Regions from separate parts of the Streptomyces sp. NPDC002838 genome, predicted to be linked through region 2. Evidence: riboswitches for the same ligand, from Rfam matches in the RefSeq annotation. Region 2 holds a riboswitch; each other region holds the start of a gene.
The links. A riboswitch is a leader RNA that binds a small molecule or an ion and turns the genes downstream of it on or off. The one in region 2 is predicted to bind cyclic di-AMP.
Positions count from the first base shown of each region.

Region 1: linked by a shared signal. The riboswitch ahead of ABT063_RS11595 (M23 family metallopeptidase) and the one ahead of ABT063_RS29485 (M23 family metallopeptidase) in region 2 are both predicted to bind cyclic di-AMP.
Region 3: linked by a shared signal. The riboswitch ahead of ABT063_RS18380 (transglycosylase SLT domain-containing protein) and the one ahead of ABT063_RS29485 (M23 family metallopeptidase) in region 2 are both predicted to bind cyclic di-AMP.

Region 1 covers NZ_JBEOVF010000007.1:21,578-32,022, forward strand. The annotation lists gene ABT063_RS11585 (PrsW family intramembrane metalloprotease) at 1-1,172, shown strand, start outside; gene ABT063_RS11590 (aldo/keto reductase) at 1,357-2,304, opposite strand; gene ABT063_RS11595 (M23 family metallopeptidase) at 2,387-3,415, opposite strand; cyclic di-AMP (ydaO/yuaA leader) riboswitch at 3,428-3,585, opposite strand; tRNA gene ABT063_RS11600 (tRNA-Met) at 3,891-3,964, opposite strand; gene ABT063_RS11605 (dihydrofolate reductase family protein) at 4,040-5,167, opposite strand; gene ABT063_RS11610 (MarR family winged helix-turn-helix transcriptional regulator) at 5,223-5,741, shown strand; gene ABT063_RS11615 (GTP cyclohydrolase II) at 5,897-6,538, shown strand; partial or broken gene ABT063_RS11620 (response regulator transcription factor) at 6,554-7,006, opposite strand; partial or broken gene ABT063_RS11625 (sensor domain-containing protein) at 7,143-7,400, opposite strand; gene ABT063_RS11630 (sugar ABC transporter substrate-binding protein) at 7,639-8,730, shown strand; gene ABT063_RS11635 (hypothetical protein) at 8,894-9,217, opposite strand; gene ABT063_RS11640 (DUF6247 family protein) at 9,214-9,561, opposite strand; gene ABT063_RS11645 (class I SAM-dependent methyltransferase) at 9,655-10,038, shown strand; gene ABT063_RS11650 (hypothetical protein) at 10,131-10,328, opposite strand.
Region 2 covers NZ_JBEOVF010000026.1:81,677-92,121, forward strand. The annotation lists gene ispG (flavodoxin-dependent (E)-4-hydroxy-3-methylbut-2-enyl-diphosphate synthase) at 1-245, shown strand, start outside; gene dxs (1-deoxy-D-xylulose-5-phosphate synthase) at 273-2,168, shown strand; gene ABT063_RS29455 (aspartate aminotransferase family protein) at 2,165-3,583, shown strand; partial or broken gene ABT063_RS52335 (XRE family transcriptional regulator) at 3,653-4,257, shown strand; gene ABT063_RS29470 (DUF6126 family protein) at 4,254-4,376, shown strand; gene ABT063_RS29475 (tyrosine-protein phosphatase) at 4,381-5,178, opposite strand; gene ABT063_RS29480 (alpha-galactosidase) at 5,360-7,429, shown strand; cyclic di-AMP (ydaO/yuaA leader) riboswitch at 7,735-7,893, shown strand; gene ABT063_RS29485 (M23 family metallopeptidase) at 7,898-8,851, shown strand; gene ABT063_RS29490 (DUF6250 domain-containing protein) at 9,046-9,765, shown strand; gene ABT063_RS29495 (SGNH/GDSL hydrolase family protein) at 9,911-10,445, shown strand, end outside.
Region 3 covers NZ_JBEOVF010000012.1:168,930-179,374, reverse strand. The annotation lists gene ABT063_RS18420 (ABC transporter permease) at 1-156, opposite strand, end outside; gene ABT063_RS18415 (ABC transporter ATP-binding protein) at 143-1,150, opposite strand; gene ABT063_RS18410 (LolA family protein) at 1,216-2,439, opposite strand; gene ABT063_RS18405 (CHRD domain-containing protein) at 2,683-3,597, opposite strand; gene ABT063_RS18400 (polyprenyl synthetase family protein) at 3,732-4,742, opposite strand; partial or broken gene ABT063_RS18395 (peptide MFS transporter) at 4,915-5,180, shown strand; gene ABT063_RS18390 (zinc ribbon domain-containing protein) at 5,425-5,592, opposite strand; partial or broken gene ABT063_RS18385 (hypothetical protein) at 6,380-6,570, shown strand; cyclic di-AMP (ydaO/yuaA leader) riboswitch at 6,840-7,020, shown strand; gene ABT063_RS18380 (transglycosylase SLT domain-containing protein) at 7,026-7,766, shown strand; gene ABT063_RS18375 (HAD family hydrolase) at 7,818-8,627, opposite strand; gene ABT063_RS18370 (LacI family DNA-binding transcriptional regulator) at 8,721-9,749, opposite strand; gene ABT063_RS18365 (carbohydrate ABC transporter permease) at 9,793-10,445, opposite strand, start outside.

The DNA.
Region 1 (10,445 bases), on a different contig from region 2:
TCCGCGAACAGACCGGCACCGAGGGGTTCCTGGTCGGGCTCGGGCTCGCGGTGCTGCCGGTGCCGCTGCTCATAGCCGTCTTCCGGTGGCTCGACCGGGTGGAGCCCGGCCCCTGGCGGAACCTGCTGTTCGCCTTCGCCTGGGGGGCCTGCGCGGCGGCGCTGATAGCGATCGTCGCCAACAGCTTCGCCACCAGATGGATAGCGACGGCGACCGCCGATCCCTCCAGCGCGGACACTCTCGGGGCGACCGTGATAGCGCCGGTCGTGGAGGAGTGCGCGAAGGCGGCCGCGGTCCTGCTCGTCTTCCTCTTCCGACGCCGGGACTTCACCGGCATCGTCGACGGGGTGGTGATAGCCGGGGTCACCGCCACCGGCTTCGCGTTCACCGAGAACATCCTCTACCTCGGCACCGCCTTCGGCACCGACCAGCTCACCGGCGACAGCGGGATCGCCTCCGTCACCGCCGCGACCTTCTTCGTGCGGGTCATCATGTCGCCGTTCGCGCACCCGCTCTTCACCGTCCTCACCGGCATCGGCTTCGGCATCGCCGCGCTGTCGGGCGACCGCCAGCATGTGAGGCGTGTCCTGCTCCCCCTGTCCGGGCTGCTGCTCGCGATGGGCATGCACGCGATCTGGAACGGGTCGTCGACGTTCGGCGAGTACGGGTTCTTCGCCGTCTACGCGGCCTTCATGGTGCCCGCGTTCGGGCTGCTGACCTGGCTGGTCATCTGGACCCGGCAGCGCGAGCTGAAGACCGTACGGGAGGAACTGCCGGCGTACACCGTGGCGGGCTGGCTGACCCCGGCCGAGCCGTACGCGCTCGGCTCGATGCGGGCCCGGCAGCTGGCCCGCGACTACGCCCGGCACCACGGCGGGCGGTCCGCGGCGCGGGCGGTCGCGCAGTACGAGGCGTACGCGACCTCGCTGGCGTTCCTACGGCATCGGGGGCGCCGTGGCCGCGCGGGCGCCGACTTCGTCGTACGGGAACGGGAGTTGCTGCACGAGCTGTGGCGCCGCCGGGAGGTGGCGCGTCCCGCCCTGGACCACGCGGCACGGGTGACGGCCCCGCCGGTGGCGGTGGCCGCGCCGCCGTGGCCGGTGTACGGGGTGTACGGGTATCCGGCGTCTCCCGTGGTGCGGTATCCGGCCTACAACCCGTACCGGACGTGATCGCCGAGCGTCGCGGCGGCTACGACACCGCCGGATCCCGCCGTCGCGGCTGAGCACCGCCGCGGCGAAGAGAAGCGGCCGACGGCAGAAAGCGGCCATCCGAAGCTCAAGCCGCCGAGAAGAACCCGCCCGCCCGAGAACCAGGCCAACGCCTCCGGCAAGTCAGAACCCAGCCTCCGGCGAGTCAGGCCGACGCCTCCGCCAGGCGTGCGAGCTCGGGCTCCGTCAGGGTGAGCTCCGCAACGCCCAGCAGCGCCGGCAGCTGTTCCACCGTCCGCGCGGAGGCGATCGGGGCCGCCACCGTCGGCTGGGCGGCCAGCCACGCCAGGGCGACCGTGGGGACCGGGGCGTCGTGGGCCTCGGCGATCTCGTCGAGGGCGGCGAGGACCTTCCGGCCGCGCTCGGTCTCCAGGTGCTTGGCGGCGCCCGCGGCCGCCCGCGCGCTGTCGACCGTCCTGCCGGGGCGGTACTTGCCGGTGAGGAAGCCGGAGGCCAGCGCGTAGTACGGGACGGCGGCCAGGCCGGAGCGCTCGGCGAGGTCCTGCAGATCGCCCTCGTAGGTGTCGCGCGAGACCAGGTTGTAGTGGGGCTGGAGGGCCACGTACCGCGCCAGGCCCTCGCGGTCGGAGAAGGCGAGGGACGCCTCCAGCCGCTCGGCGGAGATGTTGGACGCGGCGATGTACCGCACCTTGCCCGAGCGCACCAGTTCGTCGAGCGCGCCGATGATCTCCTCGACCGGCACTTCCGGCTTGTCGAAGTGGGTGTAGTAGAGGTCGATGTAGTCGGTGGCGAGGCGGCGCAGTGAGGCGTCGGCGGCGGCCTTGATGTTGGCGGCGGACAGGCCCCGGTACTCAGGGTGCTGGCTCACCTTGGTCGCGATCACCACGTCCGCGCGGTTGCCGCGTACCTTGACCCACTTGCCGATGACGGTCTCGGACTCGCCGCCCTCGTTGCCGTCGACCCACGACGAGTACGAGTCGGCCGTATCGACGAAGTTGCCGCCCGCGGCCGTGTACGCGTCGAGCACGGCGAAGGAGGCAGCCTCGTCGGCGGTCCAGCCGAAGACGTTGCCGCCGAGGGAGAGCGGGAAGACCTCTAGGTCCGAGTTACCGAGCTTGCGGAGAGAAGTCATGCTGTGGATCAACAACCGCGGTGGAGCGCCCCATTCCGGAGGCGCCCGCAAAAACCGCGTAAATCGACGCGGGCTCAGGGTCTCAGGGGTTGAGTCCCTTGCTCCGCAGCCAGGCCATCGGGTCGATCCCGTTGTCGGCCCCGCCCGGGTGGACCTCCAGGTGGAGGTGCGCGCCGGTCACGTTGCCCGTGGCGCCCACGCGGCCGATGACATCGCCGGTGTTGACCTTCTGGCCGACGCTGGCGCTGATCGACGACTGGTGGGCGTACCAGATCTCCGTGCCGTCATCGAGGGTGAGCACCGTCTTGTAGCCGTACGACCCCTCGTAGCCGGCCTGGGTGATCGTGCCGCTGTGCACGGCCTTGATCAGCGTGCCCGTGGGCGCGGCGAAGTCGAGGCCGGTGTGCTGGCCGGAGGACCAGTAGGCGCCGGCCTGACCGAAGGTGGAGGTGATGGTGTACGAGGAGGTCGGCAGCGTGTACTGCCTGGCCAGCTCGGCGAGGCGCTCGGCCTCGGCCTTCTGCCTGGCCTCTTCCTCCGCCTTCTGCTTCGCGGCGGCGGCCTTGGCCTCGGCCTCCTTCGCCGCCTTGGCGGCCGCTTCGGCGGCCTGCTTCTCGGCGGCGGCCGCGGCCTCGGCGGCGGCCTTGCTCTCGACCTGGTCCTGCTGCTGCTCGGCCTGGGCCAGGATCCTGGAGCGCAGCGCCTCACCGGCGCCCGCGGCGCCCTGATCGGTGTCGGCGGAGGCCACACCGACGCTGCTGAGCGCGGTCGCGGAGCCCTCGGAGGCTTCGTCGTCCGATATCAGGGAACCCACGTTGGGCAGGTCGGGCAGGGAGATGGACACCGGCGGCTTGCCGGTCTGCGCGCTGGCCATGCCGCCCGCGCTGACGGCGGCTATGACGCCGACGCCGAGGACGGTGGAGCTGCGGGCGAGTCCGCCACGCTGCTTGGCGACACGGTGCCGGCCGCGTACGGGTCGGAGGGACTCCTCGGTGGGGTTCCACTCCGTCCAGGGGCCCTCGTCGGTGCGGTAGCTGTCGTAGCCGAAGGTCTCGGTGTCGCGCTGGCTCGGCTCGAGCGGGGCTTCTGGGGCAGGCCGGTTGGACGCCACGTGGGGCGTGCTCCTTTCCTTCCTTCTCGCCTACCGGGTTAGCTGACGGGTTCGGAGCAGGAAGGTCTCCTACGCGCGTATACCAGCCGTGACTTCACGGTGGTATCCACGCGATTCACCCCATGGTGGTGGTTCCCCGGTTCCCTTGCGGAATTCGGCGCGTGCGCACGGAGCCGCCTCTTGTGACGGCTGGGACGACCGCGCTGCGTTATCGAACGTTAATAGACCCGGGGGCTCGATTCCAAGCTGTTCCACTTGATCATTAACGTTTTCGCCCAGGACTTTACGGCCCATGACCGGCGAAAAACGGGCGAGTTGGCCGCGCCTCATGTGTCACACAGGTATTGACGGTATGTCAGTTGTTATGCGGAGGGCGGTCGCCCGGTCACCACCCGTGACAACGGTCACGAGCGTGCGGGACACACGAAAAAACCGAGGGCCGGAACCCTTTCGGATTCCGGCCCTCGGCCTTCAGTAGCGGGGACAGGATTTGAACCTGCGACCTCTGGGTTATGAGCCCAGCGAGCTACCGAGCTGCTCCACCCCGCGTCGGTAAACACCAGTGTACGCCATGCGAAGGACACAAGTCGCCACGGTTGTCATCGGGGTGGTGCGGGCGCCCTTTCACCCCAGCACATGCCGATTCGGCCCCTTGGCCCGCCCCTCGTACTCCGCCAGCACGACCACCTCCGCACCTCCAGCCGCCAGCACCCCGCTCCCATCGGCCCCCGGCACAAACGTGTCCGGCTCCCGCCAGGCCGTCACCACCCGCCGCACACCCGCCTCCAGGATCAGCCGAGCACACGGCACCGGCCGAGACGCCCGCCGTGCGCACGGCTCCAGGCTGCTGTACACCGTCGCGGACGCCAGCCGAGGATCACCCGGTTCGATCTTCCCCAGCGCCGCCTCCTCCGCGTGCTCGACGGAGTCGCCCTCCCGGGAGTACCCACGCGCCAGCTCCGTACCGTCGGCCGCCACCACCACCGCCCCGACACTGAAGGCCGTCGCCGACGGCGGACACCGCTCCGCCAGCTCGCACGCGAGCCGCAGCCAGTGGTGATCCGCAGCCGACGCGGCCCCACCCACCCCGGGCGCCGTGGGCTCGTACCGCATCAGTACGACGTCACCGACCGCCCGCGTCTCCACCAGCCGCAGACGCCCGCCCTGGTAGGGCCCGGGCCCGAAGAGCCGCGGGGCCTCCGGATCGCCGACGAACAGCGGCGCCAGCACCAGCTGGAGCTCGTCCGCGAGCCCCTGCCGCAGCAGCTGGGTGTGGATCTGTCCGCCGCCCTCGACCATCAGGCGGCGGACCCCGCGGACGTCGTGCAGGTGCGTGAGGAGCCGCCGCCAGTCGAGTTCGGCACCCAGGGGGGCGATATCGGCGGCCAGGCCCAGTGCCCGGGCCCGCTCCGCACCCTTCTCCGTCGTATAGACGATCTTCTCGCCGCCCGTGTGCCAGAACTTCGCCGTCGGGTCGAGGTCCCCGGAGCCGCTGACCGTGACCTTGAGCGGGTACTCCGGCTTGCCGGCGGCCACCCGGGCCGCCCGTCGCTCCGGCGAGTTGACCAGCAGCCGCGGATTGTCGGCCCGGATGGTCCCCGCGCCGACCAGGATCGCGTCGACGGACGCCCGGACCGCGTCGACCCGGTCGAAGTCGGCCGGGCCGGACAGCAGGAGGCGCTCGGGGCCGGTGTCGTCCAGGTAGCCGTCGAGGGAGACGGCGGCGGACAGCAGGACGTAGGGATGAGGCATCGGCACGCTCCCCGGCGGGCTTGGTTCAAGTTTGAAACAAACTTACACTGGTGGCATGACGACTCGCTGGCTCACCCCGAAGGAGCAGCGCGCCTGGCGCGCGTACATCGCCGCGACGCACCTCCTGGAGGACGCGCTCGACCGGCAGCTCCAGCAGGACGCCGGCATGCCCCACCTGTACTACTCCATCCTGGCCACCCTCTCCGAGGCTCCGGAACGGCGCCTGCGTATGACCGACCTCGCCGAGCAGCTGAAGATCACGCGCAGCCGGCTGACGTACGGGGTGACACGGCTGGAGAAGGACGGCCTGGTACGGCGGGAGAGCTGCCGCTGGGACAAGCGCGGCAGCCTCGCCATTCTCACCGACGAGGGCATGACGATCCTGGAACAGGCGGCACCGGGACACGTCGAAAAGGTGCGCGCCTCCCTCTTCGACCATCTCACCGAGGAACAGGTGGGCCAGCTTGAGGAGATCTGCTCGGGAATCACCCGGGCCCTCCAGGGAGACGACGGGGAGCGCCCCGCCACCGACGAGGTCCCTTGGCGCCGCCGCTCGTCTCCGTCCTTCCAGTGAACCCAGTGAACCCAGTGACCCTGGTCACAGATCCGCCGCTTCCTCACCATTTCCCCATTGCTTCAAATTTAAAGCATAGGGTAGGGTCCGTACCCGTAGATCTGCTTCAAATCTGAAGCAGATGTGACCACCGGACCCTACCCGGGAGAACCCGTATGCCCGACTTCCCCGCCGCCACCCCGCGTTCCCGCGTCCGGGTACCGCTGCGCTTCCACGACGGCTATGGCGTCGACGCCGAACTGGTCACCTTCCACGGCCTGGCCGACGGCCAGGAACACGTGGCCATGGTCCTCGGCGACCCCGCTCCCGGCACGACCCCGCTGGTCCGTCTGCACTCCGAGTGCCTGACCGGCGACGTCTTCGGCTCCGCCCGCTGCGACTGCGGCCCGCAGCTGCGCGAGGCGGTCGAGCGCATCGCCGACCGCGGCGGCGTCCTGCTCTACCTCCGCCAGGAGGGCCGCGGCATCGGCCTCTACAACAAGCTCGACGCGTACGCCCTCCAGGACCAGGGCCTCGACACCTACGCCGCCAACACCGCGCTGGGCCTGCCCGAGGACGCCCGCGACTACACGGCGGCGGCGCAGATGCTCCAGGCCCTGGGCGTCTCCACCCTGGACCTGCTCTCCAACAACCCCGACAAGGCGGGCCAGTTGCGCGACCTCGGCATCGACGTCCGTGACCGCGTGCCCACGGGCGTCTTCACCACCGCACACAACGTCCGTTACCTGCGCGCGAAGGTCCTCCAGACCCAGCACACGCTGCCGCTGGGCGAACTGACGGGACTTCACGCGGTCTGACGGCCAAGGCCTGTATCACTGAGGGGTGTGCGCCAGGTACGCCAGCACGGCCAGCACCCGCCGGTGCCCGCTGTCGCTCGGCGGCAGCCCCAGCTTCAGGAAGACGTTGCCGATGTGCTTGTGCACAGCGCGCTCCGTCACGACGAGCATCTTGGCGATGGTGGCGTTGTCATGCCCCTCCGCCATCAGCTTCAGCACCTCGCGCTCGCGCGGGGTGAGCGAGTCGAGCGGGGTGTCGCGGCGACGGGTCAGCAGCTCGGTCACCACCTCGGGGTCCAGCGCCGTACCCCCGCCCGCGACCCGCTCCAGCGCGTCGAGGAACTCGTCCACCCGCCCCACCCGGTCCTTGAGCAGGTAGCCGAGACCGCCCGTGCCCCCGCCCAGCAGTTCGGCGGCGTACGACTCCTCGACGTACTGCGAGAGCACCAGCACCGGCAGCCCGGGGATCTTCTCCCGGGCGACCCGCGCCGTCGGCGAGCCGGACGATCAACGGCAGCACGACCGCACGCCGCCGCAGCAGCCCGCACCCCACACCGTCGACGACCAGCCCGACGGGCCACAGCGGCAGCGCGAGGAGGACGAGGGCGCCGTAAAAGTAGTAGGCGAGCATCCAGCGCAGGTCGGTGAGCGTTCCCGGATCCCGTACGGCGATCCGCAGCCGCTCGCGCAGCGTCCCGCCGATGGTCTGATACGCCTCGGGGATCCGCCGCCCCGTCCACGCGGCCGTCAGCCCCCGCTTGGCCCCGGCGATCCGCCGGATCAGCACCACCGTCTCGGGCAGCATCCAGGCACCGACCACCGCGACCGTGCCGATGGCGGCGATCAGCAGCACGGTGATGAAGATCCACACACCGAACGCCATCGCCGCGGCCACGACGAGATGCACCGTGGCCCAGGCGGCCCGCTGAACGGTTTCCACATGGCGCAAACGCTGGGCGACCCGGTGGCGGCGCGCGGGGGAGGAGGTACCCGGGCGGAGGGTGTAGCGGGCTACACCAGGGGCGTGGGCTGGGCCGTGTGCTGTCCGGTGCTGGTGTCGGCGTCCGGTGGCCTCGGAGCCACTCCCGTGGTGGACTCGTAGGTGCTAGGAGGCCGGGGAGATGCGTGCGTGTCTGCGTGGTGTTGTCGGCGTCGTGACAGCTGTGTCACTGGCCGTCGGTCTCGGCGCCTGCGGGCAGTCCGGCGAGTCCGGCGGCTCGGGCGAGAACCTGAGGATAGGCCTCTTGCTCCCGGGCTACGGGGGGACCACCCGCTGGGAGCAGTTCGACAAGCCCCTGATCGAGGAGAAGATCAAGGACCTGTGCGCCGACTGCACGGTGGAGTACGCCGACGCCAGGCTGAACGCGGCCACCCAGGGGCAGCAAACGGAGGCGATGATCGCCAAGGGGGTCGATGTCCTGATCCTCGCCTCCGTCCACGCCGAGGCGATCCGCTCTTCGATCAGAGACGCACACGCGGCGGACATTCCCGTCGTCGCCTACGACCACCTCGCGGAGGGACCCATCTCGGCCTACGTCTCCTTCGACCCCCACGCCATCGGCGAGCTCCAGGGCAAGGCACTTCTCGAGGCTCTGGGCGACAGGGCCCGCGACAGCCAGATCGTCATGATGAACGGCGATCCCATCAACCCGGACGCGAATGCGTTCAAGAAGGGCGCGCTCTCCGTCCTCGAGGGCAAGGTGAAGATCGGCAAGGCCTACGACACGCCCGGGTGGGAGATCTCGACGGCCCACCAGAACATGAAGAACGCCATCGCCACCCTCGGCGCCGACAGAATCGACGGTGTCTACGCCGCCAACGACTGGCTCGCCTCCGGCGTCATCTCCGCCCTCAAGGCCGCCCGCATCAACCCGTTGCCACCGGTCACCGGCCAGGACGCTCTTGTCTCGGCCATCCAGCGCATCGTCACCGCAGAGCAGTACATGACCGTCTACAAGTCCTACGCGGACCAAGCCGCCGCAGCCGTTGAGATGGCCCTCGCCCTGGGCCGCGGCGAGAGCCTCGACGCGATCGCCGAGGACCGGGTCAGCAACGCCACCACCAAGGACATCCCGGCCGTCGTGCTCCCCGCGGTTGCCGTGACCCGGGACAACATCGAAGACACCGTCGTCAAGGACGGTATGTACACGATCGATCAGATCTGTACGGCGGAGATCGTGGCGGCTTGCGATGCGGCGGGGCTGAGGTCGTGAGGGCTGTTCGTTCTCGGCACGTACGTCGTTGCGGGTTACCGCGTACGAAGGGGCGCGGGGTCCTATTCGACGGAGCCCGGCGTGCCGGGCCCCGCACACAACCCCTCCGGGGGTGCCGGGGGTCACCGGCTTGACACGTGACCGGCTTCGGTTCGCCGCCGGTTCACTGCCAGAAGACCTCCACCACCACGATCTGCGGATCCTCGGGGCGCCGGTCGAAGGTGTAGACCAGCCAGCCCCGATGGTTGTCGAAGTAAAGGATGTACGGCCCCTTGGGATCGGTGGACCGCACCGGTTGGACATACATGCTCTCCGGGAGGTCGCCATCGGCGTCGATCCCCCGGAAGTACGGATCCTTCGCGGTGACCAGTTCGGCACGGGCCTCGTCCACCATCTTCCGCACATGTTCAGGCAGCGCATCGCGGCAGGCGAGGGCATCGAGCCGCCAGTCCATCTGCCAGGGCGGCCCCATGAAGTCGTCGGTCACTGGCCGGGCCCCAGCTCCCGCGCGCTGTAGCGGATCCTCGACACCTCTTCCAGAAGGGCCTTGGCCTCGGCGTAGTCGGTGGCCTCTGCCGCACGGCGGTGGAGATCGTCCACGTGAGCGTCGAGCTTGGGGTCACGGGCGATCGAGTATTCGACCCACCAGCGGGCCAGGAATGCGGGCAGAGGGGCGAGGTCGTAGGTGTCGGCGATCGCCCGCTTCCAGTGCTCGTCGAAGTCGGGAAGGAGCTGCGGAGCGTGCCGGGCGATTGCCTCACGCAGCGCCTTCGGGGTCCGCTCGGGCATGGGGGGGACGACCGATGTCGGTTCGGCTGCGTGGGCAGTCATGGCCGATGGCCTCCTTCGACGTTTCGTGGTTACGACCATAGTCCGGCCCTCCGGTTCCGCGCGGGCCGTTCGTGTCCGGGTTCCCACTCTCCGGTGTCCTCGGTGTCCGGTGCGGGCAGGCGCCGTTCCTACGTGCGCGACGCCGACCCCTTCGATGCCGTGTACTCGGTGTACGGGGCGGCGTGGTTCACGGACCCGGCCGTCCTGCTCCCGGCCGTGCGTGAGCGGCTACGGCTGGGCGGCACGCTGGTGTTCTCGCAGCGGCCGCCCGTCGAGGGCTGCTACGGCTGCCAGGCCTCGTACATTCCGCGCGGCGCCGACGAGGACCCGCTCGTCGTGAAGCGCTGGGACTACGAGCCGGAGGTGTGGGAGCAGCTGCTCGGCAGGTACGGCTACGCGGACGTGCGCACGCAGGTACTGGCCGCGCCGCCCGGTCCGCGCACGGTGGGCACGCTCATCGTGCGGGCCCGCGCCTGACAGTTGCAGCGGCCCCGGTCGGCTGACCTCCTCGCCGACCGGGGCCGCTCATGTACCTCGGCTGCCGAGGTAGCGAGTCGCTAGAGGCCCGGTCAGCCGTGGCCATTACCTCCGCAAGCCTCCACTGGCGTGGCCACCAAGGCGGAGATGCCGCCGTCGTCGCCCATGTCATCCAGATTTGCGCACATAACGCCCGTGTCCGAGTCAGCGGCTGCGGGGTAGGCCGTTGTGAGCAGGGCACCGGCCGCGAGGGCCACGCCGCCCGCTATCGCAGTGATACGTCGCTTCATGATTTCTCCTTCTCGGGATGCCACTGCCGCGCCCAAGCCCGGCCAGCCAGCCAGCCAGACGTGCCTGCCTGCCAGGAGGGGCGCAACAAAGGGGCAGGGCCCGGGGAATGGGGAGGG
Region 2 (10,445 bases):
TGGAGGTCCCCTTGCGCGTCGCGGTCATGGGCTGTGTGGTGAACGGACCCGGCGAGGCACGGGAGGCCGATCTGGGAGTCGCCTCCGGCAACGGCAAGGGGCAGATCTTCGTCAAGGGGGAGGTCATCAAGACCGTGCCCGAGTCGAAGATCGTTCAGACCTTGATCGAGGAGGCGATGAAGATCGCCGAGCAGATGGAGCAGGACGGCGTCGCGTCGGGGGAGCCGGCCGTCACCGTGAGTTGAACAGCACGGACCTGGAGGGGGCCCGACGTGACGATTCTGGAGAACATCCGGGGACCACGCGACCTGAAGGCGCTGTCCGAGACGGAACTCGGTGAACTGTCCGAAGAGATCAGGGAGTTCCTGGTGCACGCGGTGGCCAGGACCGGCGGACACCTCGGGCCCAATCTGGGCGTGGTGGAACTCTCCATCGCGCTCCACCGGGTCTTCGAGTCGCCGGTCGACCGCATCCTGTGGGACACCGGCCACCAGAGCTACGTACACAAACTGCTGACGGGCCGTCAGGACTTCTCCAAGCTGCGCGGCAAGGGCGGCCTGTCCGGCTACCCCTCGCGCGAGGAGTCCGAGCACGACGTCATCGAGAACAGCCACGCCTCCACCGCCCTCGGCTGGGCCGACGGGCTCGCCAAGGCCCGGCAGGTGCAGGGGGAGAAGGGGCACGTCGTCGCGGTCATCGGCGACGGAGCGCTCACCGGCGGTATGGCCTGGGAGGCGCTGAACAACATCGCGGCCGCCAAGGACCGGCCGCTGATCATCGTCGTCAACGACAACGAACGGTCGTACGCGCCGACCATCGGCGGCCTCGCCAACCACCTGGCCACCCTGCGCACGACCGACGGCTACGAGAAGGTCCTGGCCTGGGGCAAGGACGTACTGCAGCGGACCCCGGTCGTGGGCAACACGATCTACGAGTCGCTGCACGGCGCCAAGAAGGGCTTCAAGGACGCCTTCGCGCCCCAGGGCATGTTCGAGGACCTCGGTCTGAAGTACGTCGGCCCGATCGACGGGCACGACCTCAAGGCCGTCGAGTCGGCGCTCCGGCGCGCGAAACGCTTCCACGGACCGGTGCTGGTCCACTGCCTGACCGAGAAGGGGCGCGGCTACGAGCCCGCCCTCGCCCACGAGGAGGACCACTTCCACACGGTCGGCGTGATGGACCCGCTGACCTGCGAGCCGCTCGCGCCCTCGGGCGGGCCGTCCTGGACCTCGGTGTTCGGCGACGAGATCGTCCGGATCGGCGAGGAGCGGGACGACATCGTGGCGATCACGGCGGCCATGCTGCATCCGGTGGGGTTGGGCAAGTTCGCGGCCCGCTTCCCGGACCGGGTGTGGGACGTCGGCATCGCCGAGCAGCACGCCGCCGTGTCCGCGGCCGGCCTCGCGACGGGCGGGCTGCACCCGGTCGTCGCCGTCTACGCCACCTTCCTCAACCGGGCCTTCGACCAGCTCCTGATGGACGTGGCGCTGCACCGCTGCGGGGTCACGTTCGTGCTGGACCGGGCCGGCGTGACGGGTGTCGACGGCGCCTCGCACAACGGCATGTGGGACCTGTCGGTCCTCCAGGTCGTGCCCGGCCTGAGGATCGCCGCGCCGCGCGACGCCGACCAGCTGCGGGCGCAGCTGCGGGAGGCGGTCGCGGTGGACGACGCGCCGACGCTCGTCCGTTTCCCGAAGGAGTCGGTGGGACCCGAGATCCCGGCGGTCGACCGGGTGGGCGGCCTGGACGTCCTGCACCGTGCGGACCGGCCCGAGGTGCTGCTGGTCGCGGTCGGCGTCATGGCGCCGGTGTGCCTGCAGGCCGCCGAGCTGTTGGAGGCCCGGGGCCTGGCGTGCACCGTCGTCGACCCCCGGTGGGTCAAGCCCGTCGACCCGGCACTTCCGGACCTGGCGGCCGAGCACCGGCTGGTCGCCGTCGTCGAGGACAACAGCCGTGCGTCCGGGGTCGGGGCCGCCGTGGCCCTGGCGCTGAGCGACGCCGAAGTCGACGTGCCCGTACGGTGGTTCGGGATCCCGGAGCAGTTCCTCGCGCACGCCAAGCGCGGGGAGGTGCTCGCGGACATCGGTCTCACCCCCGTCGAGGTCGCCGGGCGGATCAGCGCGAGTCTGGCCGTCAAGGAAGAGCTGTCCAAGGAGCAACAGGCATGACCACCGCCAAATCCGCGTCGTCCTCCTCGCAGGCCGGGGAGTTCGACCTCGGCGCGCTGCTGGCCGAGCGCGGAGCCGAGCGCTACGAGCTGCACACCAGACACCTCAACCACCAGCTCCCGCGCATGCTGCACACCATCGGCTTCGACAAGGTCTACGAGCGTGCCGAGGGCGCCTACTTCTGGGACGCGGACGGCAACGACTACCTGGACATGCTCGCCGGTTTCGGGGTGATGGGCCTGGGCCGCCATCACCCCGTGGTCCGCAAGGCGCTGCACGACGTCCTCGACGCCTCTCTCGCCGACCTCACCCGCTTCGACTGCCAGCCGCTGCCGGGTCTGCTGGCCGAGAAGCTGCTCACCCACAGCCCGCACCTGGACCGGGTGTTCTTCGGCAACAGCGGTACGGAGGCGGTGGAGACCGCGCTGAAGTTCGCCCGGCGCGCCACGGGCAAACCGCGGATCCTGTACTGCGATCACGCCTTCCACGGACTGACCGCCGGGTCGTTGTCGGTCAACGGCGAGGACGGCTTCCGTGACGGCTTCGCCCCGCTGCTGCCCGACACCGGCGTACCCCTCGGTGATCTCGGCGCCCTGGCACGAGAGCTGAAGAAGGGAGACGTCGCCGCCCTGATCGTCGAGCCGATCCAGGGCAAGGGCGTGCACGAGGCCCCGCCCGGACATCTGCGCGCCGCCCAGGAACTGCTGCACAAGCACAAGGCGCTGCTCATCGCGGACGAGGTGCAGACGGGGCTGGGGAGGACCGGCGACTTCTACGCCTACCAGCACGAGGAGGGCGTCGAGCCGGATCTGGTGTGCGTGGCCAAGGCGCTCTCCGGCGGCTATGTGCCGGTCGGCGCCACGCTCGGCAAGGACTGGATCTTCAAGAAGGTCTACTCCTCGATCGACCGGGTGCTGGTCCACTCGGCGAGCTTCGGCTCCAACGCACAGGCCATGGCGGCGGGGCTCGCCGTGCTGTCCGTCATGGAGAACGAGCAGATCGTCGCCAATGCCCGGGCGACCGGAGAGCAGTTGAAGTCCCGGCTCTCGGCACTGATCGACAAGTACGAGCTGCTCGCCGACGTCCGCGGTCGGGGCCTGATGATCGGCATCGAGTTCGGCCGGCCCAAGTCGCTGAAGCTGCGCAGCCGTTGGACCATGCTGCAGGCCGCGCGCAAGGGCCTCTTCGCGCAGATGGTGGTCGTACCGCTGTTGCAGCGACACCGGATCCTCACCCAGGTCTCCGGCGACCACCTGGAGGTGATCAAGCTGATCCCGCCGCTGATCGTCGGCGAGCGGGAGGTGGACCGCTTCGTGGACGCCTTCACGGACGTGATGGACGACGCCCACCGTGGCAGTGGGCTGATGTGGGACTTCGGCAAGACACTGGTCAAGCAGGCGGTGGCGAACCGCTGACCAGACGGGGTCTTGCCCCCTGAGGCAAAAAGTTTGCCCCAAGGGCAAGACCCCGGCTGAATGGGGAGCATGAGCTCTCCCGAGTCCGAGCCTTCGGTGGAGGCGGTCCCGCTCGTCGCGCCCCAGCTCCGTGCCCTGCGCCGCCGGGCCTCCCTCACCCTGGAGTCCGCCGCCCGCGCCGCCGGCCTGTCGCCCGCCCCGGCCTGACTGGCATGGAGCCCGGTCCTACGCTCCGTAGCGCACCTGATACGCCCGGTGTGTCGTTGGGGGCGACAATCAAGTCCCCGACTACGAGCGAATCCCCGCACTTGCTCCGGCGGCTGGAAGGGTCGTCGTCGGACAGGCATGACCTGTCAAACTCCCCGGAGCGATCCAGGGGAGAGTCTCCCGGGCCGCCCGGGAGAGAACTTCAAGGTACGACCGTCTCGGAGCCGATGAGACAGTTGCCGACGGGGACGCGGCATGCAGGCACTGCCTCCGCGTCCCGTCCGGCACCTCGGCGGGACACCACGCACCGACTCGCGCCGGGCGACAGCGCGCACTCCGACTCGCTGACCCCGCACCGCATCGCCGCCGAAGACCGCGACGGCGTCGAGCTCCTGTTCGTCCACACCCTGCTGCAGAGCCCCACGGCCACGCTGTGCCTGGGCCCCATCCCTGGAGAGACGCCATGAGAGACATGGAGGAGAAGTTCCCCCGCGCCCTGTGGGTGCGCCTCATCATCTACATCGCGGTGGGGCACCTCTTCGCGGCCTTCATCTACCTGCTGTTCGAGGTCGGAGTGAAACGGTGAGCGCTCAGTCGAGCAGCCGCTCCCGCAGGCGCTCCCGGAGCTCCGGGGAGACCCCGAGGCCCTTCTCCAGGTAGGTCTCGACGCCGCCCCAGATTTCCTCGATGGTCTCGAAGGCCGCCGCCAGATACTCGGCGCGCGCCTCGAACAGGGGGCTGAGCAGCTCCATGACCTCGGGGGAGTAGGCCGAGGCGGAGTTGCCGCTGCGGTGCACCTTGTAGCGGCGGTGCTTGGCGTTCGACTCCAGGTAGTCGGCGAGGATCGCCTCGCGCTCGACGCCCAGGGTGAGCAGCGTCACGGCTATCGACAGACCCGCGCGGTCCTTGCCCGCCGCACAGTGCATCAGCGCCGGGACGCTGTCCTCGGCGAGCGAGCGCAGCACCTGCGTGTGCTCGGCGGTGCGCTCCTTGATGATCGCGCGGTACGCGGTGATCATCCGGTTCGCGGCCTTGCCGTCCGACAGGATCGCCCGCAGCTGGTCGAGGTCGCCGTCGCGGACCATCTTCCAGAACTCGGCGCCGTCCGCGGGGTCGGTCAGCGGCAGGTTCACATTGCGCACGCCCGGCAGCTCGACGTCGGGCCCCTCCAGCTTCTGGTCCGCCGCGTTGCGGAAGTCGAAGATCGTGTGCAGGTCCAGGGAGGCGAGGAAGGCGGCGTCCTCCTCGGTCGCGTGTGCGAGATGGCCGCTGCGGAACAGCACTCCGTGCCGCACCCGCCGTCCGTCCACGGTCGGCAGCCCGCCCACGTCCCGGAAGTTGCGCACTCCGGTCAGCTCGGGCTCGGTCGACGGGACCTGCTGCGTCACGAGAGCTCCTCCCCTTCGATCCCGCCTGCGCGGCTCGGCGGCGGGCACGCACTCGACCATACGACATGGATTCCTGGGGCAATGAGTTGTCCACAGGCGTTGCACCGCGGGCTCACGGCCCTTGATGATGTTGACGCTTGAGCGCACCTGTTCGTGTCTGTTCGTATCTGTGAGGGACTGGATGCTGGAGATCGCCGAGAACGGCCGTACGTGGATTCTGTCCGGGCCGGCCAGCAGTTACGCCGTCCATCTCACCGACGGCGACGAGCTGCTCCACCTGCACTGGGGGCCACGGATCGCCCTCGCCGACGCCGAGGCGCTCGCCGTACGGCCGCTGCCGGACTACTGGGCCTTCGAGTCCCCTCTCGACGGACGCGAGGAGTACCCGGTCGAGGGCGGCCCCCGCTTCGTGCGTCCCGCCCTGTCGGTGCGCGCCGAGGAGGGGCGCGGCACCGAGTGGCGTTTCGAGGCGTACGGCACCGAGGGCGAGGAGCTGCGGCTGCGGTTCCGTGACGGCGGGCTGGCGATCACGCTGCACTACCGCATGCGGGAGGACGTCGTCGAGCGTTGGGTGACCCTGGACAACGAGGGACCCGCGGTGGAACTCCTGCGCGCCGACTCCGCCACCTGGACCCTGCCCGACCGCGACGGCTGGCGGCTGTCCCAGTTGCACGGCCGCTGGGCCGCGGAGTCCCGGCTCGTGCGCTCCCCTCTCACCTACGGCGAGAAGGTCATCGGCAGCCGGCGAGGCCACACCGGGCACCAGCACCTGCCCTGGGTCGCGCTCGACACGGACGCGACCGAGGAACGCGGTGAGGTCTACGGCTGTGCCCTCGGCTGGTCCGGCTCCTGGCGCATCGCCGTGGCCCAACTCCCGGACGCGCGCGTGCAGATCACCGGCGGGACCGGGTACGACGACTCCGGTCTGCTCCGTCTGGAGGCGGGGGAGTCCTTCACCACGCCCGTCTTCGCCGGCCTGTGGAGCGACGGCGGCCTCGGCGGGGCGAGCCGGGCCTGGCACGCCTACCAGCGCGCGCACGTCATCCCCGACGCGGACCGGGACCGGCCGGTCCTGTTCAACTCCTGGGAGGCCACGGAGTTCGACATCTCCGAGGAACAGCAGCGGGTGCTGGCGCGGCGGGCCGCGGCGATGGGCGTCGAGCTGTTCGTGGTCGACGACGGCTGGTTCGGGGCGCGTACCAGCGACCGCGCCGGACTCGGTGACTGGACGCCCAACCCGGACCGCTTCCCCCGCGGCCTCAAGCCCCTCGGCGACTACGTGCACGGGCTCGGCATGCGGTTCGGTATCTGGGTCGAGCCGGAGATGGTCAACCCGGACAGCGACCTGTACCGGGCCCATCCGGACTGGGTGCAGCACCAATCGGGACGAAAGCGGACGGAGTTCCGCAATCAGCTCGTACTGAACCTCGCGCGCGAGGACGTTCAGGAGTACCTCTGGGAGCAGCTCGACGAGCTCCTCTCCAGCGCCCCGATCGACTACGTGAAGTGGGACTTCAACCGCTGCTTCACCGACGCGGGCTGGCCCGGCGAGCCCTACCCGCAGCGCCTGTGGGTCGACCACGTGCACGCCCTGTACGGCCTCCTGGACCGGCTGCGGGCCGCCCACCCGGGCGTCGCCTTCGAGTCCTGCTCGGGCGGCGGCGGCCGGATCGACCTCGGTGTCATGAGCCGTACGGACCAGGTGTGGACCTCCGACAACACCGACCCGCTCGACCGGCTCACCATCCAGCATGGCTTCAGTCAGATCCACCCGGCCCGGGTCATGGCGGCCTGGGTCACCGACAGCCCTAACGCCATGCTCAACGGCCGGGTCAGCTCGCTGCGCTTCCGGTTCGTCAGTGCCATGGCCGGGGTGCTCGGGGTCGGCGGCGACCTCGCCCGGTGGACCGAGGAGGAACTCGCCGAAGCCCGCGACTGGGTGGGTCTCTACAAGGAGATCCGGCCCCTCGTGCAGCGCGGCGACCTCTACCGGCTGCGGCCTCCGGAGGGCGGGCTGAGCGCGGTGCAGTACGTGCTCGGCGACGAGACGGTCGTCCTCGCCTGGCTCCAGGCGCAGCGTTACGGCGAGCCCGTTCCGGCGGTGCGGCTGCGCGGCCTCGACCCGACAGCGTCGTATGAATGCCGCGAAACGGGCGAAGTTCACCGGGGTGCGGTGCTGCTGCACCACGGGATGCGGACGGGGCTGCGGGGTGACCTTGATGCGACGGTTCTCCGGCTGCGTCGCATCTGAGGCTTCTGCCCGAATTAGCGTCCTTCATTCCAACTCCTTCTGGAATTAAGGGAGCTGAGAGGGTCACGTGAGGAGTGTCATATTCGTGACCGAGCGTCGCCCGTCATGTTCACGTAATTTACGTGGTTTTCAAGGGCGTTTGACCAAAAGAGAGGTTCGGAAATTCACGCAGGGTGACGGGGAATTCTCGTAACGGATCAACTCGGACGCATTCACAGGCAACCTCTACTTGTCCCTGTGCGTCTGGGTCGCTTACGTTCACCACCGATCCGGACGGACGCCCAATCCTGCCGCCGCCCGGAGCCCGCACACAATCACCCGTACACGGCAGGAGCGGGGGACCCACAGGCACAACCGCCTGCTCCGGTCTCCGGAACAGGCTAGGGGTAAAGCCGCGCTTCGGCGCGGCCGGGCATCTCCAGTCCGCACCCGACAGCTCACCTCGTAGGCGCCGGAGAGGAATTCGCCATGCCCGCGAAGGGTAAGCACCGCCGTCCCAAGTCCCAGCGTTTCACCCGCTCCATCGCCGTCGCCGGAACCGGCGGCGCCGCGCTCGCCCTCCCGCTTCTGGGGGCCACCGGCGCCCATGCCGCGACCGGTCAGTCCGTTTCGGAAAAGGCCGTTCAGTCGTCCGTTCCGGCCACTCGGAAGGCCGAAAAGGTGGTGGCTGAAAAGAAGCAGGCCGCTAAGGCCGAAGGCGTGAAGACCTATTCGGTGAAGGCCGGCGACTATCTCGCCAAGATCGCCGATGAGCAGAACGTCAGCGGTGGCTGGAAGAAGCTCTACGCCGACAACCGTGAAGTCGTCGGCGACGACCCGTCGCTGATCCACCCCGGCCTGAAGCTCACGCTCGGCAAGAAGGCGACGACTGGCACCACCAAGGCGCCGTCCGCCCCGTCCTCTTCCTCCAAGGCGTCTGGTTCGTCGGATTCGTCCGCGGCGCCGAAGTCGTCCTCCTCGGCGAAGTCGAACTCGACGGCCGCCGAGCAGAGCTCCGAGGCCACCGGCACCTCCAGCGGCTTCAGCACGCCCGTGTCCGGCGCCGTGAGCACCGCCTACCGCGTGGCGGGCAGCATGTGGTCCAGCGGGTACCACACCGGCGTCGACTTCGCGGCCCCGACCGGCACCTCGCTCAAGGCCGTGGGCGCGGGCACGGTCGTCTCCGCCGGCTGGGGCGGTGCGTACGGCAACCAGGTCGTCATCAGGCTCGCCGACGGCCACTACGCCCAGTACGCCCACATGTCCTCGATCTCCGTCTCGAACGGTCAGTCCGTGACCGCGGGCCAGCAGATCGGCCTCTCGGGCGCGACCGGCAACGTGACCGGCCCGCACCTGCACTTCGAGATCCGCACCGGCCCGGGCTACGGCTCGGACGTGGACCCGGTCGCCTACCTGCGCTCCAAGGGCGTCTCCGTCGGCTGACGCCCCACCCGACCGCCTGCCTGACACGCCGCCGAAGGCCGGACCCCGATCCCCGGGTCCGGCCTTCGGTGTGTCGCGGTGTCAGGGTGTCTGGGGTGTCTGGGGTGTCGACAGGGAGGGGATGGAGGGAACAAAGTGAACTCCGTAGCACTGCAAGCGCTTTCTGCTACCTTCTGCGACCTATGGAGGTTCCCGTGACGACCACACGCAGAGCTTTCGGAGCCTTGACGGCCGGTGCCGCCCTCGCGGCCCTCGCCCCCACGCCGGCGACCGCGACGCCCGGCCACCGACGCGGCCGGCTCATCGCCCGCGACGACTTCCGGCACGGACTCGACCGGTGGGCCGTCGAACTCCAGGGCGGTGGCACCGTCGCCGCGTCCCGGGGCGTGCTGGAGATCGACGTGCCGAGTGGAGCGACGGTCTGGTTCAAGAAGAGACTCGAAGGGCCGTACATCCTGGAGTACACCGCCACGCCGGTGTCGGAGGGCGGCGTCAACGACCGCGTCTCGGACCTCAACAACTTCTGGAACGCGGTCGACGTCCGCTCCCCGGACGACCTCTTCGCCACACCGAGGAGCGGGGCGCTGGCGGAGTACGACCACCTGAAGACGTACTACTCCGGATACGGCGCCAACTACAACACCACCACCCGGCTGCGCCGATACGTCGGCGAGGCGGGCGTCCGCCCGCTGGTCCACGACTACACCGAGCCGCTGCTCGTGGCCAACCGGCCCCACCGCGTCCGTATCGTCTCCGACGGCTCGACGGTCCAGTGGTGGAACAACGGGCGGCTCGTCTTCGACTACACCGACCCGGAGCCGTACACGGAAGGGCACTTCGCCTTCCGGACGGTGTGGAGTCACTTCCGGATCAGGGGCTTCCGGGTGTGGCGATGGATGCCCCAACACCGCTGATCAGCGGCCTATTCCGGGCTTGACCAATCCTTGAAGAGTGGCTTATCTCACCGCCCGTCAACCCTTTCCTACGGTCGCGTAGCTCACATCCGAAGGGGAATCATGATCCGACGTGGCAGACGATTCGAAGAATGACAACAGTTCAGTGATCGGGTCGTACGTGGCGGTGGGGGACAGCTTCACCGAGGGCGTCGGCGACCCCGGACCCGACGGGGCGCTCGTCGGCTGGGCCGACCGGTTCGCGGTACTGCTCGCGGACCGGCGGCCCGAGGGCGACTTCAAGTACACGAACCTCGCCGTGCGCGGCAGGCTGCTCGACCAGATCGTGGCGGAACAGGTCCCGCAGGCGATCGAACTGGCGCCGGACCTGGTGTCGTTCTGCGCCGGGGGCAACGACATACTCCGGCCCGGCACCGACCCCGACGAGGTCGCCGAGCGCTTCGAGCGGGCGATCGTCCGGCTCACGGCCGTCGCGGGCACGGTGCTGGTGACGACCGGCTTCGACACTCGTGGCGTTCCCGTGCTCAGGCACCTGCGCGGCAAGATCGCCACCTACAACGGGCATGTGCGGGCCGTCGCCGACCGGTACGGCTGCCCGGTCCTCGACCTGTGGTCCCTGAAGACCGTGCAGGACCGCCGGGCCTGGGACGACGACCGGCTCCACCTCTCGCCCGAGGGGC
Region 3 (10,445 bases), on a different contig from region 2:
GGCCAGCACGCCCAGCAGCGCGAGGGTGCGCCAGCGGCGGAAGGTGGTCAGCAGTTCGTTGCGGAGGAGTCCGAGGGTCCACACCAGCCGTGGATCGCGGGCGGTTTCAGTCTGTACGGCCCTCTCGTCCGGTACGGCCGTCTTAGCCTGCGACATCGAAGCCCTCCCCCGTCAGCGCCACGAACGCGTCCTCCAGGGAGGCCCGTTCGACCCCGAAGCCGCGGACGCGGACGCCCGCCGTCACCAACGCGGCGTTCACGTCGGCGAGATCGCGGTCCGGAGGTTCGGCACTCACCCGGTCCTCGGTGATCACGACGTCCGACGCCCCCTGCTCCTTCAGCACCCGGGCCGCGTCCGCCGCGTCCGGGGTCGTCACGACGAGCCGGCCACGGGCGCCCGCCGCCAGGTCCGCCACCGCACCCTGCGTGATCAGCCGGCCCTGGGCCATCACGGCCGCGTGCGTGCACACCTGCTCGATCTCGTCGAGGAGGTGGGAGGAGAGGAAGACGGTGGTGCCGTCGGAGGCCAGCTCCCTGATGAGCGCGCGGATTTCGCGCATGCCCTGCGGGTCGAGGCCGTTGGTCGGCTCGTCGAGGACGAGCAGCTTGCGCGGCTGGAGCAGTGCGGCGGCCAACCCCAGGCGCTGCTTCATGCCCAGCGAGTAGGCCTTCGCCTTCTTGCCGGCGGCGGCCGCGAGGCCCACCCGGTCCAGCGCCGCCGCGACGCGGGTGCGCCGGGTGCGCGGGTCGGCGGTCGGGTCGGCGGCGTCGTACCGGATCAGGTTGTCGCGGCCGGAGAGGAAGCCGTACAGGGCGGGTCCCTCGATCAGCGCGCCCACGTGGGGCAGCACGGCGCGCGCCGAGCGGGGCATGGGCCGGCCCAGCACGCGGGCCGAGCCGGAGGTGGGATCGATGAGGCCCATCAGCATGCGGATGGTGGTGGTCTTGCCGGAGCCGTTCGGACCGAGGAAGCCGAAGACGCTGCCCGCCGGGACGGTCAGGTCGAGACCGTCGACGGCGAGCTGCCCGCCGCGGTAGCGCTTGGTGAGCGCGCGGGTGGCGATGACGCTGTCGTCATCCGTCCCGATGACGCTGTCGTCGGCCCCTCCCGCGCCCGGCGGATCCGGCTCCGTGGCGGACGGTTCGCCCATCGGCTTCCTCTGGCTTCCTCGATGCGTCGTACGCGTACGGCATTCACCGTATGCGCGTACGGTACTTACTGCCCCGCGTTCGCCGCCTTCACGAGGGCGTCCTTGTCGACCGCGCCGACGTAGACCTTGCCGTCGTCCGTCATCAGGGCGTTGATCAGACGGGTCTTGAAGACCGTGCCCGAGCCGAACTTGCCGGTCACCTTGTCGCCGAGCGAGTCGAGGAAGCCGCCCATGTCGCCGCCGACCTCGGCGCCGGAGGGCATGCCCTGGCCGCCGGTGTCGAAGGTGGCGACGGAGTTCCAGCCCTCGCCGATGACCTTCAGGCCGTCGAGGCCCTTGCCGAGGTCCTCCTCGGACTTCTCGTGCGTCTGGCCGTGCTCGCCGTGTTCGACGTCCTCACCCTCGGTGATCTTCGCGCCCTTGGGCGGGGTGAAGTCGAAGGTGGAGGCGGCCGGCTTGGCGAAGCTGACCTGGGTGAAGCCCGCGTCCACGACGGCGGCGCCGCCGCTCGACGGGGTCAGCGTGAACTTCAGCGGCATTCCGGTCTTGGAGTCCACGGCCACGGTGATCTGACCGACCGTGGAGCCCGAGTCCTTCGGCTTGATCACGAGCCGGTAGGCGTCCCGGCCCGCGACCTGCGCGGTGCCGTCGACGGTCACGGAGGTGGTGTCGTCGACGGCCTTCAGGGCCTCCTCGGCCATGTCCTTGGGCGTGGCCGGGACGTCTTCCCGCTCCTTCGCTTCCTTGCCGGCGCTCTCGGACGAGGTCGCGTGGTAGACCTCGTTCGACTTGCTGTCGTAGCCCCAGACGTCCTTGCCGTTGTGTATCAGGCTGTACTCGGAGGCGTTCTCCAGCAGCGAGAGCTTCTGCTTGTCGGGGCCGTCGGCCGCGACACGCACGGTGTGCGTGCCGGACGCGAGCTCGGTGAGCTTCGAGGACGGGTCGGCGGAGGAGCCGTCCGATCCCTTGCCCGACTCCATGGCGCCGGAGGCGAAACCGCTCGCCAGTCCGCCGAGGTCGGGCAGCCCCAGATCCGTGCTGATCTTCACCGTGCCGGACAGCTGCTGTACGTCCGACGCGGCGATCTTCTCGATGAGTTCCTGTGCGCTGATCTTCGGCAGATCCGGGTCGCCGGAGTCGGCGAGCGCGGGGACGAGCCCGATGGTCGCCGCGGCCACCCCCACCACCGCGACCGGGACGACGTACCGCGCGGCCTTGCGCCGACCCGTGTACCGGTCGTCGACCTCCTCCGCGGCGGTCGTGCTGTCTTCGGTTTCGAACGGTGCCATGTGTGCCTTACCTCCGTCGTCGGCGGCGGCCTGTCAACTCCCGTGCGTCCACCCCGTAGCCGCCATTCTCACCCGAATCGGTGAGGAGTGGTGTTTTCCGTGATGTCCATCTGACCAAATCCGCCGGGAGGAATCGTCAGACCCCGGGATCAACTCCGTGTACACCTGCGGTATGACACAGGGCGGCGGCGCCTCCCCCGACCCGTAGGGGTTCGGGAGGGCGCCGCCTGTTGTCAGGGTCGCTCAACGGCCTACGAACACGTAGTCCGCCTGGTAGGGCACGCCGACGACGGTGCCGGGCGAGCAGGAGCCGGCCGGGGCGACGCCGCCGACGGTGTTCAGCCGCAGGATCTCCGCGGTGTCGGCGAGCAGGCCGTGGTGCTTGCCGGACTGGGTGGCCTTGAGGTCCAGCTCGGGGATGTTCCCGTCCCCGTTCGGGGTCCTGGAGATGACCGCCCCGGTGACCGCGCTGCCGTCGCGGGCGATCCACTGCGGGGTACCGGAGTTGGGCTCGACGAAGGAGTGCGCGATACGGCCGCCGAGTACGGCGCTCACATCCCGCTGGGCGAAGGCGTGGCCGCCGCCCTCGGCGGGCTTGCACTCGTAGATCTGCTTGCCCTTGACGACGGAGGCCTGGAAGTTGTCGAGCGCGTCGCGGAAGTCGAAGGAGGCGACGGTGACCTTGTGGAGCTGCCCGCGGACGGCTCCGCCCGGGAACTCGGCGGTGTGGAGGTTGGCGTAGAAGGAGTTGGGGTCGGTCTTGAGCGCGTTGAGCAGCGCCGCGTCCTGGACCGTGACGGTCCCGGTGACGCTGTGCCCCTTGCCCTTGCTGCCGAGCAGCTTGGTGAAGTCGACCTTGACGGCGCCGTTGGTGCCCTTGGCGCCCTGGTGGATGTGCAGGGCGGTCGGCTTGTCGGTGCCGCGCCACTTGACGGCGACGGACACCTTGTCGCCGTCGACCTTCACGAACTGGAGTGCGACACCGTCCCGGTCCCCGGCGGGCACCTCGTTGGCGCCCCGGAGGCTGGTGGCGAGGAGGGTGCCGGTGTCTTCGGCGGCGGTGGCGGGAATCGTGGTGGCGGCGACACCGCCGACGGTGGTCAGGACGACGGCGGCGATGATCAGGGTCTTACGGCGTGTCGAGAACGTCGCGTTCATGCCCATGATGATGTTTTCTTCCCGTAGGACAGCTGACAGCCCCTGCGTCAGCTTCTGGGCATGCATACGAGATGATCTTGGCTTGAATTCAATCCAGGCCTGTGGTGTGCGCCACGCGTGAGTGCTCGGGTGGGTCAGCCCGCCCGATGCACCACCGCGTCGCACAGCTCCATCAGCGCCACCTTCGCGCCGCACTCCCGCAGCGGAGCCAACGCCGCCCGCGCGTCCTCCGCGTACCGCACCGTGTCCCGCCGCGCCTGCTCCAGCGCGGGATGCGCCCGCAGCGCGGCCAACGCCTCGGCATGCCGTGCGTCGTCGCTCAGGTCGGAGTCCAGCAGCTCGCACAGCGCGATGTCCTCGGCCAGCCCCAGCCGCGTCGCCCGCTCCCGCAGCCGCAGCACGGGAAGGGTCGGGATGCCCTCGCGCAGATCCGTCCCCGGTGTCTTCCCGGACTCGTGGGAGTCGGAGGCGATGTCCAGCACGTCGTCCGCCAGCTGGAAGGCGACGCCGAGCCGCTCGCCGTACTGCGTCAGAACATCGACGACCGTCTCGTCGGCCCCGGACATCATCGCCCCGAACCGGCACGACACCGCCACCAGCGACCCCGTCTTGCCGCCCAGCACATCCAGGTAGTGCTCGACCGGGTCGCGCCCGTCCGTCGGCCCCGCCGTCTCCAGGATCTGACCGGTGACCAGCCGTTCGAACGCCTCCGCCTGGACCCGCACCGCCTCCGGCCCCAGGTCCGCCAGGATGTACGAGGCCCGGGCGAACAGGAAGTCACCCGTGAGGACGGCGACCGAGTTGCCCCAGCGGGCGTTCGCGCTGGACACCCCGCGCCGCACCTCCGCCTCGTCCATCACGTCGTCGTGATACAGCGTCGCCAGGTGGGTCAGCTCCACCACCACCGCCGACGGCACGATCCCGGGCGCATACGGATCCCCGAACTGGGCAGAGAGCATCACGAGCAGCGGCCGGAACCGCTTTCCACCCGCCCGCACCAGATGCTGGGCGGCCTCCGTGATGAAAGGGACCTCACTCTTGGTGGCTTCGAGCAATCCCTCCTCGACAGCCGCCAACCCGGCCTGGACATCGGCTTCCAGAGCCTGGTCCCGCACGCTCAGCCCGAACGGCCCGACGACGGTCACGAGGGGTCTCCTGTCTGCTGGTGTCTACTGGCGATTACACGGTTTGTCGATAGGTCGCTGCCATCACTCAAGTCAGCGTATCCGGTCAAGTTTCGATCACCGATAGCGCCCGCCCGTCCAGCTCGGGCGGTATCGGATCACTCCCGGTTTATTTTTGATCACTTGATACCAAATGATATGTACTGACTTATGCAGAAATAGCGGAGCGTGTCATGAATCGATCGCGACGCCACACCCGCCGCCCCCCGAGGACCACGCCTTCTTCGGCCGGCCCAAAAGGCCTGCTCACCCTCTCCGGTCTCGAGGCCTGGGAACGCTTCTCGTTCCTCGGCATGGCAGGCCATCCTCGCCCTCTACGTCGCCGACACATCGGCCCACGGCGGCTTGGGCATGTCGGCCGGAATCGCCACCTCCGTCTCCGTCGCCTACGGCACTCTCCGGCGGATCATGCCGGGGTCGCGGCTGGGCTGCAACGGCACCGCCACGTGGAGCGACAGGGGCCGTTGACCCGGCCCCGCGTCACCACAACTCCCACGCACGAGCGCGGACGTTGCGGGAGCCTCCCCCACCCTCGACTTCACTCGATCGGGAGGTGCCCCCATCGGTCTGCGTGATCAACGAATCCGCAGTTCCGGCACGCGAACCAGGCCTGCGAGACCCGGTTCGCCCGGTCGAGGTGCCCTCACTCGGCGCAGGTGCGCGAGGTGTACGCCGGATCGACGTACACCACCGGCACCCCCGCCCGGCGGGCCTTGTACGCGATGAACGCCCCCAGCTGGGCAAACGACCAGCCGGCGTGGGTGGCCCGTTGGGGCTTGCGAAACCGTACCCGCTCGCGGATGCCCCACATGCTTCGCGATGCGGAGTGTTCTTGCCTTGCAGCTTGGCACGAAGCTCCCGCTCTAGAACGCGCGTGCGATTGAGCGCCCGCCCGGCCAAGATCTCGCCACCGGACGTGGTGGCGCTGTTCGCGATGCCGAGGTCGATACCGAGGAAGTCCACCGGGTCCGCCTTCGGCTCGGCCTCGGGTACCTCACAGGTGGCCAGCAGGAACCACATACCGTCCCGGCAGACGAGATCGGACTCGCCCTTGCGGTGCAGCGCCAGCGTGGCCAGCCGCTCGGGAGAGGCAACGAACGCCACATCCTTGAGCCGCCTGGAAACGGTCCAGATGGAGACCCGTCGCTCAGCGATTTGCCAGGACAGCATCCGGTCGTCGTACGGCTGCGCACCCTCTGGGCGGAAGGCAATGGGCTGCTCAGCCGCCCTGCGGTATCGCTTGGATCCAGGCTTGCCGAGGTTCCCGGCCCCCAGGTTCGCCCTGAGAGTGGCATACGCGTCGCATGTCTTCTTGATCACATGCTGGGCGGCCTGGGCCCCCAGCTCCCATCGCGCCTTCACTTCGTCGCAGGTGAGCCTGCGCAGCGCGAAGTTCTTCTTCACCTCCTTTTCGAAGGCGACCCGGCTGACCCAAGTCGCTGCCTCGTTGCAGGCGCGCAGCGTTGCCTCAAATGCCGTCGCCTGCACGGATGTCGGCAGAGCTTTGCCTGCGCCACCAGCTTCATATCCGCGACGCCATCCGGCCTCCAACTCCTCCGCATTCGGACACGGAGATCTCCCTGGCTTCCTGTGGCGCGTCCGCCCGTACCCGCTCGGACCGGTCGATCCGGCCACACCGGCCGGAGCGCGCCTGGGACGCGACGGCGCGATCAGCTGTGACGGGACGGACTTCCTCACCTCCAACGAGGTGATCTGCACCGACGGCGGCGAGGTGGTCTTCCACCGGGCCCGGGAGAAGCGGATCCCACGGACGGCCGGTTGGCAATGAGTTGGGCCCATTGCCCGATTTACCACTCTTGTGGATGCCCGTGAGTTGGGTCACTCGCACCCGCGGACACCCCCACCTCGTCGCACCCGCGCTTCCCCTTGCACCACACCCAAGTTGAGGCTTGGCAGCAGCAAAGGATCAAGCACCCCTTGCGCCTCCTTCCAAGGTCAAGAGGGGCGGTGCGTGAGTCCGCCACTTGTTCCGGGCGTGTGCTCTCGCATACGTTCCCGGCCTGTCGGGCGGACGCCGAATCCTGCCGCCGCCCGGACCGAGACTCATCGACGAAGACACTCGCACGGCAGGAGCGGGGGACCCAGGTAAGTCGCCGGGCCGGACGACACATGTCGCACCGGAACGGCTAGGGGTGAAGTCGTGTCGCCGCAAGGCGGCGCGGCCGGGCAACTCCCGCCCGAACCCGACAGCTCACCTCGTAGGCGCCGGAGAGGAACAGCGCCATGGCCGCACGAGGTAAGCACCGCCGCCCCCGAACCAGCCCGCTCACCCGAGGCGTCGTCGCCGCCGGGACCGGGACCGCCGCACTCGCCCTCCCGCTCCTGGGCGCGACCACCGCGAGCGCCGCACAGCCGGCCAAGGCCCCCGCCGCCGCGCAGGCCGCGGCGCAGGTCAAGTCCGTCACGTACACCACGGTCAAGGGCGACACGCTCTACGGCATCGCGGACAAGTACGACACACCCGGCGGCTGGCGACAGCTCTACAAGGACAACCGCAAGGCCGTCGGCGACAACCCCAGGCTGATCCACGAGGGCCTCGAGCTGAAGGTCAGGACGGCGAAGAAGGCCGACAAGGCCTCCACGCCCACCAAGAAGTCCGCCCAGTCCGTCACCCGTGCCACTCAGGCCTCCGCCAAGACGTACCCGAACAACCTCGACGGCTGGATCCGCCAGGCGATGGACATCATGGCGCAGAAGGGAATTCCCGGCTCGTACGAGAGCATTCACCGCAACATCATGCGCGAGTCGTCCGGCAACCCTCTGGCCATCAACAACTGGGATTCCAACGCCGCGGCGGGCACCCCCTCCAAGGGGCTCCTCCAGACGATCGACCCGACGTTCGCCGCGTACCACGTGGCCGGCACGTCCTTCGACCCGTTCGACCCGGTCGCGAACATCGTCGCCGCCTGCAACTACGCGGCCGCGCGGTACGGCTCGATCGACAACGTCTTCGGCGCGTACTAGGACGTCGTCCGGTCGGCGGTGCTGTTCACCTGACCGAACAGCACCGCCGGCCTACCGGCGGAAGAGCCTCTCCAGGACGACCGCGATGCCGTCCTCCTCGTTCGACAGCGTGATCTCGTCGGCCACGGCCTTGAGTTCGGGATGGGCGTTGGCCATGGCCACGCCGTGGGCGGCCCAGTCGAACATGGGGATGTCGTTGGGCATGTCCCCGAAGGCGATGGTCTGCCGTGGCCCCAGCCCGAGGTGTTCCGCGGCCAGGGCCAGCCCCGTCGCCTTGGTGATGCCGCATGGCTGGAGTTCGACGGTTCCGGGGCCCGACATGGTGACCGTGGCGAGGGAACCGACCACTCCGCGCGCCGTCGCCGCCAACTCGTCGTCGGACAGGTCGGGATGGCGCAGCAGCACCTTGCTGATGGGCGCGGACCACAGCTCGTCGCGCCGGCCGACCCGTACTGCGGGCAGGGTCGGGTGGGGCATCAGATAGCCCGGTTCGATGAGCGTGAGGCCGTCGACGCCGTCCTGGTCGACGGCCGCGTACACCTGCCCCACCTCGGCCTCGATCTTGCCGAGCGCGGTCTCGGCCAACTCCCGGTCCAGGGTGACCGACCACAGCAGACGGTCCGCGCCGGCGTCGTACACCTGCGCGCCCTGCCCGCACACCGCGAGCCCCTCGCTGCCCAGGTCGTCGAGGAGCGGCCGCACTCTGGGCGCCGGGCGGCCCGTCACCACCAGGTGCCGGGCACCGGCCGCCGCCACCCGCATGAGCGCGGCGAGCGACCGGTCGGAGAGCGTGTCGTCGCCTCGGAGCAGACTTCCGTCCAGGTCGGTGGCGATGAGTGAATATGCGATGGGTGCGGCCATGATCAGAGAATACGGATGGAACGCCCCACCGACTCGACGTGAACCGGACGGCTGTTTCCTTCACATGCGTTGACGGCTGCTCCGGTTACCCGCTCATGCGGAGTCCCGTACCACCAGTTCCGTGGGCAGTATCACCCCGGCCGTGTCCTCGCCTGCGATCTGGGTGAGCAGCATGCGGACCATCTCGGCGCTGATGCGGTCGAAGGGCTGGCGCATGGTGGTGAGGGCCGGGGTGATGGCGGTGGCCGCGGGTGAGTCGTCGAATCCGCCGACGGCGATGTCATCGGGGACCGAACGTCCGGCCTGCTGAAGGGTGTTGACGACGCCCAGTGCCATCAGGTCGGAGGCGACGAACACGGCGTCCATGTCGGGAGCCTGCTCCAGCAGTCGGCGGGCGGCCCGCTCGCCGCCGGCGCGGCGGTAGTCACCCTCCACCACCAGCGCCGGGTCGTAGGGCATCCCCGCCTCGATGAGCACATCGCGGTAGCCCGCCAGGCGGTCGGTGCCGCCCGGCATGTCCAGCGGACCGGTGACCATGCCGATGCGGCGGCGGCCGCCGGCGATCAGATGGCGGACCATCTCCTGGGCACCGTCGCGGTCGGCGGCCGCCACGTAGCTCACCTTGGAGCCGAGCCCGAGCGGTTTGCCGCAGGCCACCAACGGGATGCCGGCGTCCCGCAGTTCGGCGGCCACCGGGTCGCCGCTGTGGCTGGAGACCAGCAGCACGCCGTCGACATGACCCGAAGTGATGTACCGGGTCAGCCGGCGCCGGTCGTCGTCGCTGGCCGCCAGCATCAGCAGCAGCGGGACGTCGTGCTGCGCGAGGCGCTCGGTGCAGCCGCGCAGCAGGACGTTGAAGTTGGGGTCCTCGAAGAACTTCTCCTGTGGCTCCGTCAACAAGAAGGCCACCGAGTCCGAGCGGCCCGTACTCAGGCTGCGGGCGTGCCGGTTGACCACGTACCCGGTCTTCCTGATGGCGGCCTCCACGGCCCGGCGGGCGGCCGGCGAGACGTAGTGGCCGCCGTTCAGGAAGCGGGAGACGGTGCCCCGCGACACGCCCGCCTCCCGCGCCACGTCGTGGATGGTGGGCGGCTTGCGGCGTCCGTTCGCGCTGGTGGTCATGTTCCTCGTTCGGGGCAGGTGCTTTTCACATGAGGCTGGGCGCTCAGGACTTGATCGAGCCGCTCAGCAGATCCAGGGACCAGAACCGCTGGATCACCAGGAAGAGCGCGATCAGCGGGACGATCGCCAGCAGACATCCGGTGATGACCAGGGTGTAGAGGGCGGGCTGCGAGGCGCCCTGCGCGAGCAGCGTGTAGAGCCCGAGGGTGAGCGGGAACTTGGTGTCGTCGGCCAGCATCACGTACGGCAGCAGGAAGTTGTTCCAGATGGCGACGAACTGGAACAGGAACACCGTGATCAGGCCCGGCATCATCATCGGCACCGCGATCCGGGAGAAGATCCGCCACTCGCTCGCGCCGTCCATGCGGGCGGCCTCCATGAGCTCGGCGGGCACCGAGGCGGCCGCGTAGATGCGGACCAGGTAGACGCCGTACGGGGAGAGGATGGACGGCAGCAGCATCGACCAGTACGAGTCGGCCATGCCCATCTTCGACAGCAGCAGGTACTGCGGGACGGCCAGCACGATGCTCGGCACCAGGACGCCGGCCAGGATCATCTTGAAGATGAACTCCCGCCCGCGGAAGGCGAACCGGCCGAGCGCGTAGCCGCCGGCGGCCGAGACCGCGGCGGACAGGATGGCGCCGAGGCCCGCGTAGAAGGCGGAGTTGGCCATCCACTGCCAGTAGATGCCGTCCC